One region of the Pseudoalteromonas sp. MMG012 genome, then DNA from elsewhere that is predicted to be linked to it. Evidence: predicted binding sites of a transcription regulator. Region 1 holds the regulator's gene; the other holds the start of a gene.
What was found. The regulator sigma-54, encoded in region 1, starts transcription at its own class of promoters, with help from an activator protein. The targets are predictions, from matches to a motif close to GTTGGCACGNNNNTNGNNT.
Positions count from the first base shown of each region.

Region 2: the regulator sigma-54 is predicted to act here: its motif matches at 3,708-3,726, upstream of J8L97_RS00925 (flagellar basal body rod protein FlgF).

Region 1 is NZ_JAGJEF010000010.1:34,352-40,050, reverse strand. Features, by position in the region: gene J8L97_RS05400 (KpsF/GutQ family sugar-phosphate isomerase) at 1-539, shown strand, start outside; gene kdsC (3-deoxy-manno-octulosonate-8-phosphatase KdsC) at 539-1,090, shown strand; gene lptC (LPS export ABC transporter periplasmic protein LptC) at 1,087-1,641, shown strand; gene lptA (lipopolysaccharide transport periplasmic protein LptA) at 1,631-2,155, shown strand; gene lptB (LPS export ABC transporter ATP-binding protein) at 2,159-2,884, shown strand; gene J8L97_RS05375 (RNA polymerase factor sigma-54) at 2,941-4,443, shown strand; gene hpf (ribosome hibernation promoting factor) at 4,472-4,759, shown strand; gene J8L97_RS05365 (PTS sugar transporter subunit IIA) at 4,762-5,214, shown strand; gene rapZ (RNase adapter RapZ) at 5,231-5,699, shown strand, end outside.
Region 2 is NZ_JAGJEF010000002.1:14,890-20,588, forward strand. Features, by position in the region: gene flgJ (flagellar assembly peptidoglycan hydrolase FlgJ) at 1-192, opposite strand, end outside; gene J8L97_RS00910 (flagellar basal body P-ring protein FlgI) at 296-1,390, opposite strand; gene flgH (flagellar basal body L-ring protein FlgH) at 1,403-2,086, opposite strand; gene flgG (flagellar basal-body rod protein FlgG) at 2,102-2,890, opposite strand; gene J8L97_RS00925 (flagellar basal body rod protein FlgF) at 2,909-3,673, opposite strand; gene flgE (flagellar hook protein FlgE) at 3,832-5,205, opposite strand; gene J8L97_RS00935 (flagellar hook assembly protein FlgD) at 5,249-5,699, opposite strand, start outside.

The sequences.
Region 1 (5,699 bases):
AAGAAGCCTGCCCATTAGGACTTGCTCCAACAGCTAGTACAACGGCAACATTGGTAATGGGTGATGCACTCGCCGTCGCTTTGTTAGAGGCAAGAGGCTTTACAGCCGATGATTTTGCACTTTCTCACCCTGGTGGTGCATTAGGGAAAAGACTATTACTGACCATCGATGACATCATGCACAAAGGCGCCGAAGTACCCGTAGTGACTGATCTAGACACGGTAAAAGCTGCGCTTTTCGAGATGTCAGCCAAAGGATTAGGAATGACAGCCGTAATTAACTCTGAATCTCGCTTATGTGGTATTTTTACAGATGGGGATTTAAGGCGAATCATTGAACAAAGAATTGATTTACATAACGCACTCATTAGCGAGGTAATGACTAAAAGCTGTGCAACCGTACATGCAAATATTCTTGCAGCTGAAGCATTGAATATAATGGAAACGAAACGAATTAATGGTTTGATTGTCATAGATGATAACCACTACCCGGTCGGTGCTTTAAATACGCAAGATTTACTACGAGCAGGAGTTTTATAATGCAATTCTCAGACTTATATCAACCTATCAGTGATGTTGCATACAGCAAGGCTGCTAATATTAAGCTACTGATATGTGATATTGATGGCGTTTTTTCTGACGGTCGGATTTACCTTGGCAACAACGGTGAAGAATTAAAAGCATTTAATACAAAAGATGGGTTTGGCATCAAAGCTCTAATCAATAGTGGCGTGCAAGTTGCCGTTATTACTGGCCGGCATTCACAGATTGTTCAGCAAAGAATGACTAGCTTAAACGTACAGCATATTTATCAAGGCCAAGAAAATAAACTGCTGGCATATGACACACTAAAGCAAGCATTAGATTTACAAGATGAAGACATCGCTTATATCGGAGATGATGGCCCTGATTTGCCCGTCATGCAATTAGTGGGCTTTTCAGTCGCAGTTAACGATGCTCACCCTCTTATAAAGCGCGTTGCGCATTATACAACCATGTTACCTGGAGGGTTTGGTGCTGTACGTGAATTAACCGATTTGATTATGTTAGCACAAGGTCACTCGTTAGGTACCACTGGAACAAGCACATGACCATAAATCGAATTGCATTATTGATTATCTTTTCAATGATTATGGGATGGTTGTGGTACCCTTACTTCACCCACCCCCCGTCATCAGAAAACGGTACCAGTGATGTCATTGCTAAGCCAGATTATATAGCAACACAATTACAACAAACAATCTATGATGAAACGGGTGTTCGTAGCCATACAGTAACTGCGGATAAAATGGAATTATATCAAGAGCTTGGCTTTAGCCATTTTGAAGCACCTATTTTTACTTTATATAACGGGCCTAAAAACTGGAAAATCACAGCAACTGAAGCCACATTATACGAAAATAACATACTCATTTTGGAAGGTAATGTTGTGGCGCAAAATCTAACAGATAAAGCCATGATTACACATATCAACGCGGACCATATTCGGGTTGAAATTATCAATAAACTAATGCAATCGGAGCAACCGGTAGAAATCACAGGTCCAGACTTACTCATCACAGGTAAAGGTCTGCACGCCGATTTAAATACCGATGTTATAGAGCTAATTAACCATACTAGAACCATTTATTATGACCAATAGATTAATAGTCACCGTAGCCTTTATTGGGCTTACATTCAGCAGCGCGCTTGCGGCCAACAATAATGACTTTGCATCACAAGTATCAATTAAAGCAGGCAAGCAAACCGCACAATTAAAAACCAACATTGGTATTTTTGAACAAAATGTTGAAATTATACATGGTAATAGACAAATTAACGCTGATCGCCTAGAAGTGCATAGACGGGCTGAGTTAGGAGAAAATAAACAACTGCTTGTCGCTACAGGTAACCCAGCGCGTTTTACCGAGACACAAGCTGATGGCACCGTATTAAGTGCCACGGCGAGTGAGGTTCGATATGATGTAGCGAATAAAAAGCTGACAATCAAAGGTGATGCAGAAATTAACCAAGCAGGCCAAATCATAAAAGCACAATCCATAATTTACGATATGGATAAACAATTAATAAATGCTGAAAAGGGTAATGAAAATACTGGCCGAGTACACACAATTCTAGTCCCAGAAAAAAAATCGAATAAAGAACAAGGCAAATAATAAATGAGTACTTTGACTGCAACCGCTTTGGCTAAAAGCTACAAAGGACGACAAGTCGTAAAAAATGTCAGCCTTGCCGTCGAGGCAGGCAGTATTGTTGGCTTGCTAGGCCCCAACGGGGCAGGTAAAACGACCAGTTTTTATATGATTGTTGGATTAGTGCCAAGCGACAACGGTACCGTAACAATTGATGACCACGATATCACCCTGTTACCGATGCACAGTCGAGCAAGGTTAGGCATAGGTTATTTACCGCAAGAATCTTCCATCTTTCGAAAGTTAACCGTTTACCAGAACTTAATGGCTATTTTAGAAACTCGTAATGAGCTGAGTAAACCTGATCGAGAGCAAATTCTTAATGAATTATTAGATGAATTCAACATCCAACATATACGTACAAGTCAAGGTATGGCATTGTCAGGAGGTGAACGTCGAAGAGTCGAAATTGCTCGCGCTTTAGCCGCAAACCCAAAATTTATCCTGTTAGATGAGCCTTTTGCTGGTGTTGACCCAATTTCGGTGTTAGATATAAAGAAAATTATCGAACATTTAAAAAAACGCGGTATAGGTGTTCTGATCACAGATCATAATGTACGAGAAACACTTGATGTGTGCGAAAAAGCATACATAGTTTCACATGGTGAATTAATTGCATCAGGTACTCCAGAACACGTGCTTGCCGATCAAACTGTTCGAGATGTCTACCTAGGTGAACAATTCAGGCTATAGTTATAGTATCTAGGTAATTTTAATAATTGATTAATAGAAAGGATTGTTAGAGATACATGAGGCAATCGTTACAGCTGCGCATGGGTCAGCAATTAACCATGACACCCCAATTACAACAGGCTATCCGCTTGTTGCAATTGAGCACGCTAGATCTCCAACAAGAAATCCAAGAAGCCTTGGACAGCAACCCATTACTGGAAGTTGAAGAATCAGAGCATGAAAACGACAACGAAAATATAGAAAAAGAACATAAAGAGCTCTCGAAAGAAGAATCTAATTCAGACAGTATTGAAGAAGCTCCAGTCAGTGACTATGAGCTTGATGCAGACGCGGCTATGAGTAAAGACACTGTTAGCGAAGAACTTGCGATGGATGTCACATGGGATGAATACATGAGTGCTGCACCAGCAACAAGCAGCGGCCCTATGCCTGAAGACGAAAACATGTACCAAGGCGCAACCACCGAATCGCTCCATGAATACTTAATGTGGCAACTAGAACTGACCCCGTTTAGTGATACTGATAGAGGGATCGCTGTCGCTATTGTGGAAGCCGTGGATGATGGTGGTTTATTAACCTTATCGACCGATGAAATCTTAGAAAGCCTTAATGACGAGAGTTCAGAAGATGCCATTGAACTTGATGAAATTGAGGCTGTCCTGAAACGCATTCAATTATTTGACCCTGTCGGCATTGCTGCTCGGAGCTTACAAGAATGTTTATGTATCCAGCTTAATCAGTTTGATAAAAGTACACCTTGGCTGGAACATACTAAACATGTGCTCACCGAACATATCGACTTACTTGCAAGTCGAGACTATCGAACGCTAATGAAAAAGACGAAGCTGAAAGAGTCCGATTTAAAAGAAGTCATGACTCTAATACACAGCTTAAATCCAAAACCTGCGGCCAGTATCATCCGCGAAGAGTCTGAATATGTCATACCTGATGTCTCTGTGAAAAAAGTGAAAGGCCGATGGTTAGTTGAATTAAACCCTGATTCAATGCCGAAAATTAGAGTCAATGATCACTATGCGGCGATGTCTCGCTCAATGAAATCAAGCACTGATAGTCAATTTATTCGTTCGCATTTACAAGAAGCTAAATGGTTTATTAAAAGCTTAGAAAGCCGCAATGATACGTTAATGAAAGTAACTAATTGCATTGTGCAGCAACAACAGGCATTCTTTGAACATGGCCCTGAAGCAATGAAACCTATGGTGCTAAATGATGTGGCTGAAATGGTAGAGATGCATGAGTCCACTATTTCACGTGTCACAACACAAAAATATATGCACACACCTAGGGGCATTTTTGAGTTGAAATATTTCTTCTCGAGCCATGTGAGTACCGAAAACGGAGGTGAATGCTCTTCCACAGCGATTAGAGCATTGATCAAAAAGCTCATTGCCGCCGAAAATACTGCTAAGCCATTAAGTGATAGCAAAATTGCGGATATATTGGCAGAGCAAGGAATCAAAGTGGCCCGACGTACGATAGCAAAATATCGGGAGTCGTTAGCCATTCCACCGTCGAATCAGCGTAAAAGCTTGATATAAGACGTAATATCAAAGAAGGAAAATGCTCATGCAACTAAATTTAACTGGTCGTCACGTAGAAGTAACTGAATCACTAAGAGACTATGTCAACACCAAGTTTGCGAAGCTAGAAAGGCACTTTGATCATATCAATAATGTGCATGTGATTTTAGATGTTGAAAAACTCGTACAAAAAGCCGAAGCGACCTTACACTTAAGCGGAGCAGAAGTATTTGCCTCTACCGAGCATCAAGATATGTATGCTGCTATTGATGGTTTGGTTGACAAGCTAGACAGACAAGTAATCAAACACAAAGAAAAGCTTACTCGACATTAACCATGAAACTTAGCTCAATAATCAACAAGGACTGCAGTAAAGCTGCGGTCCTTTTTAATAGCAAAAAACGTATTCTCGAATACGTTAGCGAACTTACACATGAACAGTTACCCCACCTAGAACAGCATGATGTTTTATCTGCACTCATGTCTAGAGAGAAGTTAGGCAGCACTGGAATTGGTAAAGGCATCGCTATTCCACATGGCAGAATGCAAGGTATCGAACAAGTTTTTGCGATGATATTAGTTAGTAAAAAACCAGTTCCATTCGATGCCATAGACAATCGTCCAGTCGATATTTTTGTTGCACTCATTGTACCTGAAGGTGATAATCAACAGCATCTGAAAACACTCGCTGCAATTGCTGAAAGCTTAAAAGATAAAGAGTTCTGTAAGCAGTTGAGACATGCCTGCAATGATACCGAGCTCTATAGTATTATTAAGGCTCAAGATTAGTAAATAGGGGATAATTGTGGAATTAATCATTATTAGTGGTCGCTCTGGTTCTGGGAAGTCCGTTGCATTAAGAGTGTTAGAAGATTTAGGCTACTATTGTGTTGACAATATTCCGGTCAATTTACTTCCGTCTTTGGTTAGAAGCGTGTCTGAGAGCTATGACAAAATTGCGGTCAGTATTGATGTGCGTAACTTGCCAAAACAACAGCAAGAGTTCAACGATATTCTTGAGTATTTACCAGGATTTGCTAATCCGATATTATTTTACTTGGACAGTGATGATCAAACATTGATCAAACGCTTTTCTGAAACTCGCAGGCTACACCCACTCTCTATAAATAACTTACCATTAGATCTGGCGATTAAAGAAGAAAAGCAGCTATTGGATGTACTGATCACCAGTGCCGATGTATTTATTGATACAACCGACCTCAGTGTCCACCAGTTAGCTGAATCTATCCGTGAGCGGATTTTAGGTAAAAAAG
Region 2 (5,699 bases), on a different contig from region 1:
CATCGCCTCATTCGCTTTGCGCATACTTTTCATCAACATTTGGGTGAAAATTGACTCAAATTGTTGTGCCGCTTTTTTTAGCGCTTCATCAGAGGCGTTTGGATCGCCACCGCTTTTCAGTGCATCTTTTCTCAAGCTATTTAAATCGCTCAAATCAAAGAAATTCTGCTTTTCTAACGGATTTGTATTCATCGGCTTAATGACACTTAACTATTCATAACATTTAACAAGCAAGATTCAAGCCAATAAAAAGCCCTAACTAATTAGGGCTAATATATTAATTAATAGTAACTTTTTAAATGACAACTAATTGACCATTTATTGCACCAGCTTCCTTTAGTGCTTCTAGAATAGCCATTAAATCGCCAGGAGCTGCACCTACTTCATTAATAGCTCGCACTAAATCATCTAGACTAATACCTGGGTCAAACACAAAAGCACGAGAATCGTCCGTATCTACGTCAATAATACTTTGCCTAGTGACAACGGTTTCCCCTTCCGCCAAAGGCTGAGGCTGATTGACATTTTGCTGTTCAGCAATTGTCACTGTCAAACCACCATGTGTAATTGCTGCTGGCTGTAATTTGACATTTTTACCTATCACTATGGTACCTGTGCGAGAGTTTACGATAATTTTTGCACTTGTATCTGCTGGTTTAAACTCCAGATTTTCTAGAGTCGATAAATAAGAAACTCGCTGAGACGGGTCTCTTGGTGCGATTACACGTATAGATGCCGCATCCATCGGTTTAGCACTATTAGGACCCACCAAATTATTGATTGTATCAGCCAGACGCTTAGCAGTTGTAAAATCAGGGCTATTCAAATTAAAAGTGATAAAATCACCTTGTGTAAATGGGCTTTTAACTTCACGTTCAACAGTTCCTCCATTTGGCACTCGACCAACGGTGGGCGTATTAATGACCACCCTGCTGCCATCTAAGCCCTCCGCACCAAGACCACCAACAATCATACTTCCCTGAGCAATAGCATATACATTACCATCCACCCCTTTTAAAAAGGTTTGTAATAACGTACCTCCCCGTAAACTGCCCGCACTGCCTATTGAAGACACAGTTACATCAATCGTTTGGCCGGGCTTAGTAAAAGGGGGCAAATCAGCATGAACTGCAACAGCCGCCACATTCTTTATTTTTGGTTTCAAAGAAGACGGCAAAGTAATGCCGAAACCACTTAACATTGCTTTAAAGCTCTGTTCGGTGAAACGACTTGATTCACCCGTACCAGGCAAACCCACAACCAAGCCATAGCCTACTAATTGGTTAGAGCGAACGCCTTGCACCATACTTATATCCTTGACCCGTTCAGCCTTCGCTATTGGTACTAGCGTTATCAATAATACAGATAAGAATAGATGACATAGTTTCATAATATTTGTGCCCTAAAATGGTAGCAACGTACTCATAAAGAATTGAGTTAACCAGCCTGAACTTTGTGCTTCTTGGCCTTGCCCTTTCCCTGAATATTGAATACGGGCATTCGCAATGCGATTTGACTCAACCGTATTGTCCGCAGCAACATCTGCTGCTCGAACGAGACCTTCGAGGCGGATAAACTCCTCCCCTGTATTTAAAGTAAGCCACTTTTCTCCTCGGATCACCAAATTACCATTGGGTAACACCCGCATCACATTGACAGAAATGTTACCAAACAAACTGTTTGATTGATTTGCTTTGCTGTCACCTTTAAAAGATGACTCGGACCCTAAACCAAATTGAATATTGTCTCCGCCAATATTTACCGGCGTACCATTAAAGCCTAATACAGGATCTAGTTTTAAATCCGTTTCTTTATCGGTTTCACTGTTCGCTGCTTTAGATGCTTGTGTTGACTCTCTTAGTACAACAGTAATAATATCGCCTGTGCGTAGCGCTTTCTTATCTGCATATAAATCATTCGAACGATTTGGATTAAATAATGACCCTGTCGCAACGACTTGCTCTAAATCTTGTTCTGGATACATAGGTGCATAATAAGGGTCATCACGCACAACCTCACTATTTTGTGTCGACACGCAACCAGAAAGCAAAATCAATGCCGCCACAATCATACATAAAGCACGCATACAACCTCCTAAAATTTATAACTGCTGATTGATATAACTCAGCATCTCATCCACTGAAGAAATCACTTTTGAGTTCATTTCATAGACTCGCTGGGTTTCAATTAAGTTGACCAACTCTTCAGTCACATTGACATTTGATGTCTCCAATGCTCCTTGCACAATAGAACCTAATCCATCTGCACTCGGATTCCCTTGCACTGGTGCTCCACTCACCGCTGTTTCCGTATATAAATTCTGACCCATTGGCTCTAAACCTGATGGGTTAATAAAGTCACTTATAACTAATTGCCCGATAACCGTATTTTGTGCTTGCCCTGCGACTCTCACAGATACTTCGCCGTCTTGTGAAATTGTGATCGACTTAGCATCATCTGGCACATTCATTTCTGGTTGCACAGGGAAACCTGCACCTGAAGTAACCACTCTACCATTCTCATCGGTCGTAAATTGGCCATTACGGCTATACCCAATGGTGCCATCTGGCATTTGAATTTCAAAAAAACCAGGACCTTGGATCATCCAATCTAATGAGTTTTCAGTACTAAGCATATTACCTTGGGAGAAATTCTTTTGGTTTGCAACAACCTTGGCCCCCGCACCGAGCATTAGTCCTGAGGGTAACTCTGTATCTTGTGACGAACGACCACCAGGCTGATTAATATTTTGATAAAGTAAATCTTCAAAAATTGCTCTGCTCTTCTTGTAACCTACAGTACTAGCATTCGCGAGGTTATTCGAAATTACCGATATATCAGTTTGCTGGGCATCTAGGCCGGTTTTACTGATCCATAACGCTGGATTCATAACATATACCTCACTTCGTTAGACTATACGCAGCAGTGATACATGACGTTCGTCAATTTCTTCTGCTGTTTTCATTAGTTTCATTTGCATTTCAAACTGCCGCTGATGATTAATCATATCGACCATCTCATGCACAGGATTTACATTAGACATTTCTAAGGCTCCGCTCATTACTTTTGCTGTGGGTGATACATCACAAAAACCACATAAACCATCATCTAGCGAGCCTTCTTTTGGCCTGAATAAACCATCATTTCCTTTTTCTAATTTGGTGTTATCTGCTTCAATGATCTTTAAACGATCTACCACTTCCAAAAAGTTTGCAGGTGCCCCCTGAGGGCGCACTTGAATCGACCCGTCATCGCTGAATGTCACCTTCTCTACCGGAATAGGTAAAATAATAGGACCACTTTCACCAACAACTTGACGCCCATGACTAGTTACCAGCGCTCCATCAGCAGTAATATTCAGCGTCCCAACTTTGGTATAAGCTTCTTTGCCACTTTTATCCATGACACTTATCCAAGACTTATCAGACACCGCGATATCTAGATCTCGCCCGGTTTCAACAATCGCGCCGCTAGTCATATTCGTACCAGGCCGCTCTTGCATAGCAAACACCCGAGTCGGTAACCCTTCACCAAATGCCTGCATGGAACGTGCTTGAGCAAAATCTGACTTAAACCCGGTCGTATTTGCATTGGCTAAATTATTTGCTTTAATAGCCACACCATGCAGGTTTTGTTTCGCACCAGACATAGCGATATAGAGCATTTTATCCATTGCATTGACCTAAAAATTCATCATATAAAGAATAATGCAATTATAATGCCAGTTAAATTTTGACGGTAGATTGTAGGTGAGTAAGGTAAATAGAGTTAATGGCGGACCAAGGAGGGAAACATAAAAAGGCCGCATATGCGGCCTTTAGAATTAGTTCGTTATCGAATCTGTAATATTGCTTGTTGTAATGTTGAATTCACTTCTAACGCTCGGGAGTTCGCCTGAAAGTTTCTCTGCGCACTTATCAAATCAACAAGCTCATTCGTCAAGTTTACATTTGATTGTTCCAACGCCGAAGAATTAATTGACCCGAGCGTTCCGGAGTTTGGCTCTCCCGCAATTGGCTCTCCTGAGGTTAAGCTCTTTTTCCAAGAAGTGCCTCCCACTTGTTGAAGCCCTTGGGAGTTAGAAAAGCGAACCATAGCCACTTGGCCTAAAAATGTTGAATCACCGTTACTATATGAGGCAACAATTTTACCATCTGCACCAATATCGACCCCAGCTAAACGCCCTACTGTTGCGCCATCTTGCTCTAGTGCTTTCACTTCAAAGCGACTCGCATATTGAGTCGGTAATTTGTTGGTGGTATTCGCTTCATCGCGCCAATTCATATTCAATGGAGCTGGAAACGTAGCACCATTAGTTAACAATGTTGAAAGGCCTGTACCTGCGCCACTAGGTAAGGGCAGTGCACCAAACGTCCCACCAGCAACGACCGGTACCGCTGTACCAGCGACCCCTGCAGCAGAGTATGGGATCGTCGAACTAGGTAAGCCTGTTGCATCGAATGTAAACCCTGCAATAGGATGTGGCCCACCAGTACCCGCTGTACCATCAGACGTGAAAGGCTTATTATCTATGGTACCAAATACCTCCCAATTATTTGCTGTGGCTGTTTTTCTGAAGTAAAGCTGTACCGTATGAGGTTCACCTAACGAGTCATACACCGTAGTAGATGTTGAACTATTGAACGATGCACCAACTGTTGGATCAAAAGCAATTGTTGGTTGCGACGCTCTTGAATCAAGGTTAAACGAAGAATATACATTAGTTGTCGCTCTCGGAGCTCCTGATGCATCAGGGATTTGCATTGCCGATGCAGTACTTAAACTCACCGATGTAGTTGCACCAGTGCTTGGGTCTACAGGAAAGCCTTGTAAGAAATTACCTTGCGCATCTGAGATAAAGTTATCCTTATTTAACTTAAATGCACCAGCTCGCGTATAACTATAATCCTGCGAGCCTAATTCAGAGCTCGTAGCAAAATAACCTTCACCAGTGATTGCCAAATCTAACGAATTGGCTGTAAATTGCAATGAACCTTGGTGAAATTGCTGTGCAACCATTGTCGTTTGCGCACCATCACCATTTTTAGTTTTTCCTGAACTAAATACTGATGATGCATAAACATCAGCAAATTCAGCTCGAGACTCTTTAAAGCCTGTGGTATTTACGTTTGCGATGTTATTTGCGGTGGTGTCCAGATCTTTTTGAGCAGCCGCTAAACCTGTTAATGCAATATTAAAACTCATACTCTTACCTCTTGTACGTAAGGCCTATTCTATAAACTTTGAATTAAGCGATTTCAGCGACGTCAGTAAGTCTTACTGCGCCTGCTTTTGTGTTGATGATTATTCCGTTAGCGCCATTAACATTGACACTATCGATATTTTTAAAGGTTGCTGTCGGTAAACTGGTAAATTCACCGTTAATACTTGCTTCTGCCTTTATCTCATAATCCCCTTCAGGCATTGGTTCACCATCCCCATTCTTACCATCCCACTCGAACCTAATTGCACCTGCTTTTTGTTCCCCCATATCAATAGAGCGAACTAACTGGTTTGATTCATCGTAGATATTTACGACCAATTTCTCCGCCGGCTTAGCTGAAATAATAGAGCCTCTCGCTGAACCACTAGCACTTAACTCCAAAGTATCCGATTCAAGTAACGCTTTCTTACCAACTAGGGTTGATGCTTGTAACGCAGAATTGGATGTCATTGATGCAGACAAAGACTCAAATTTT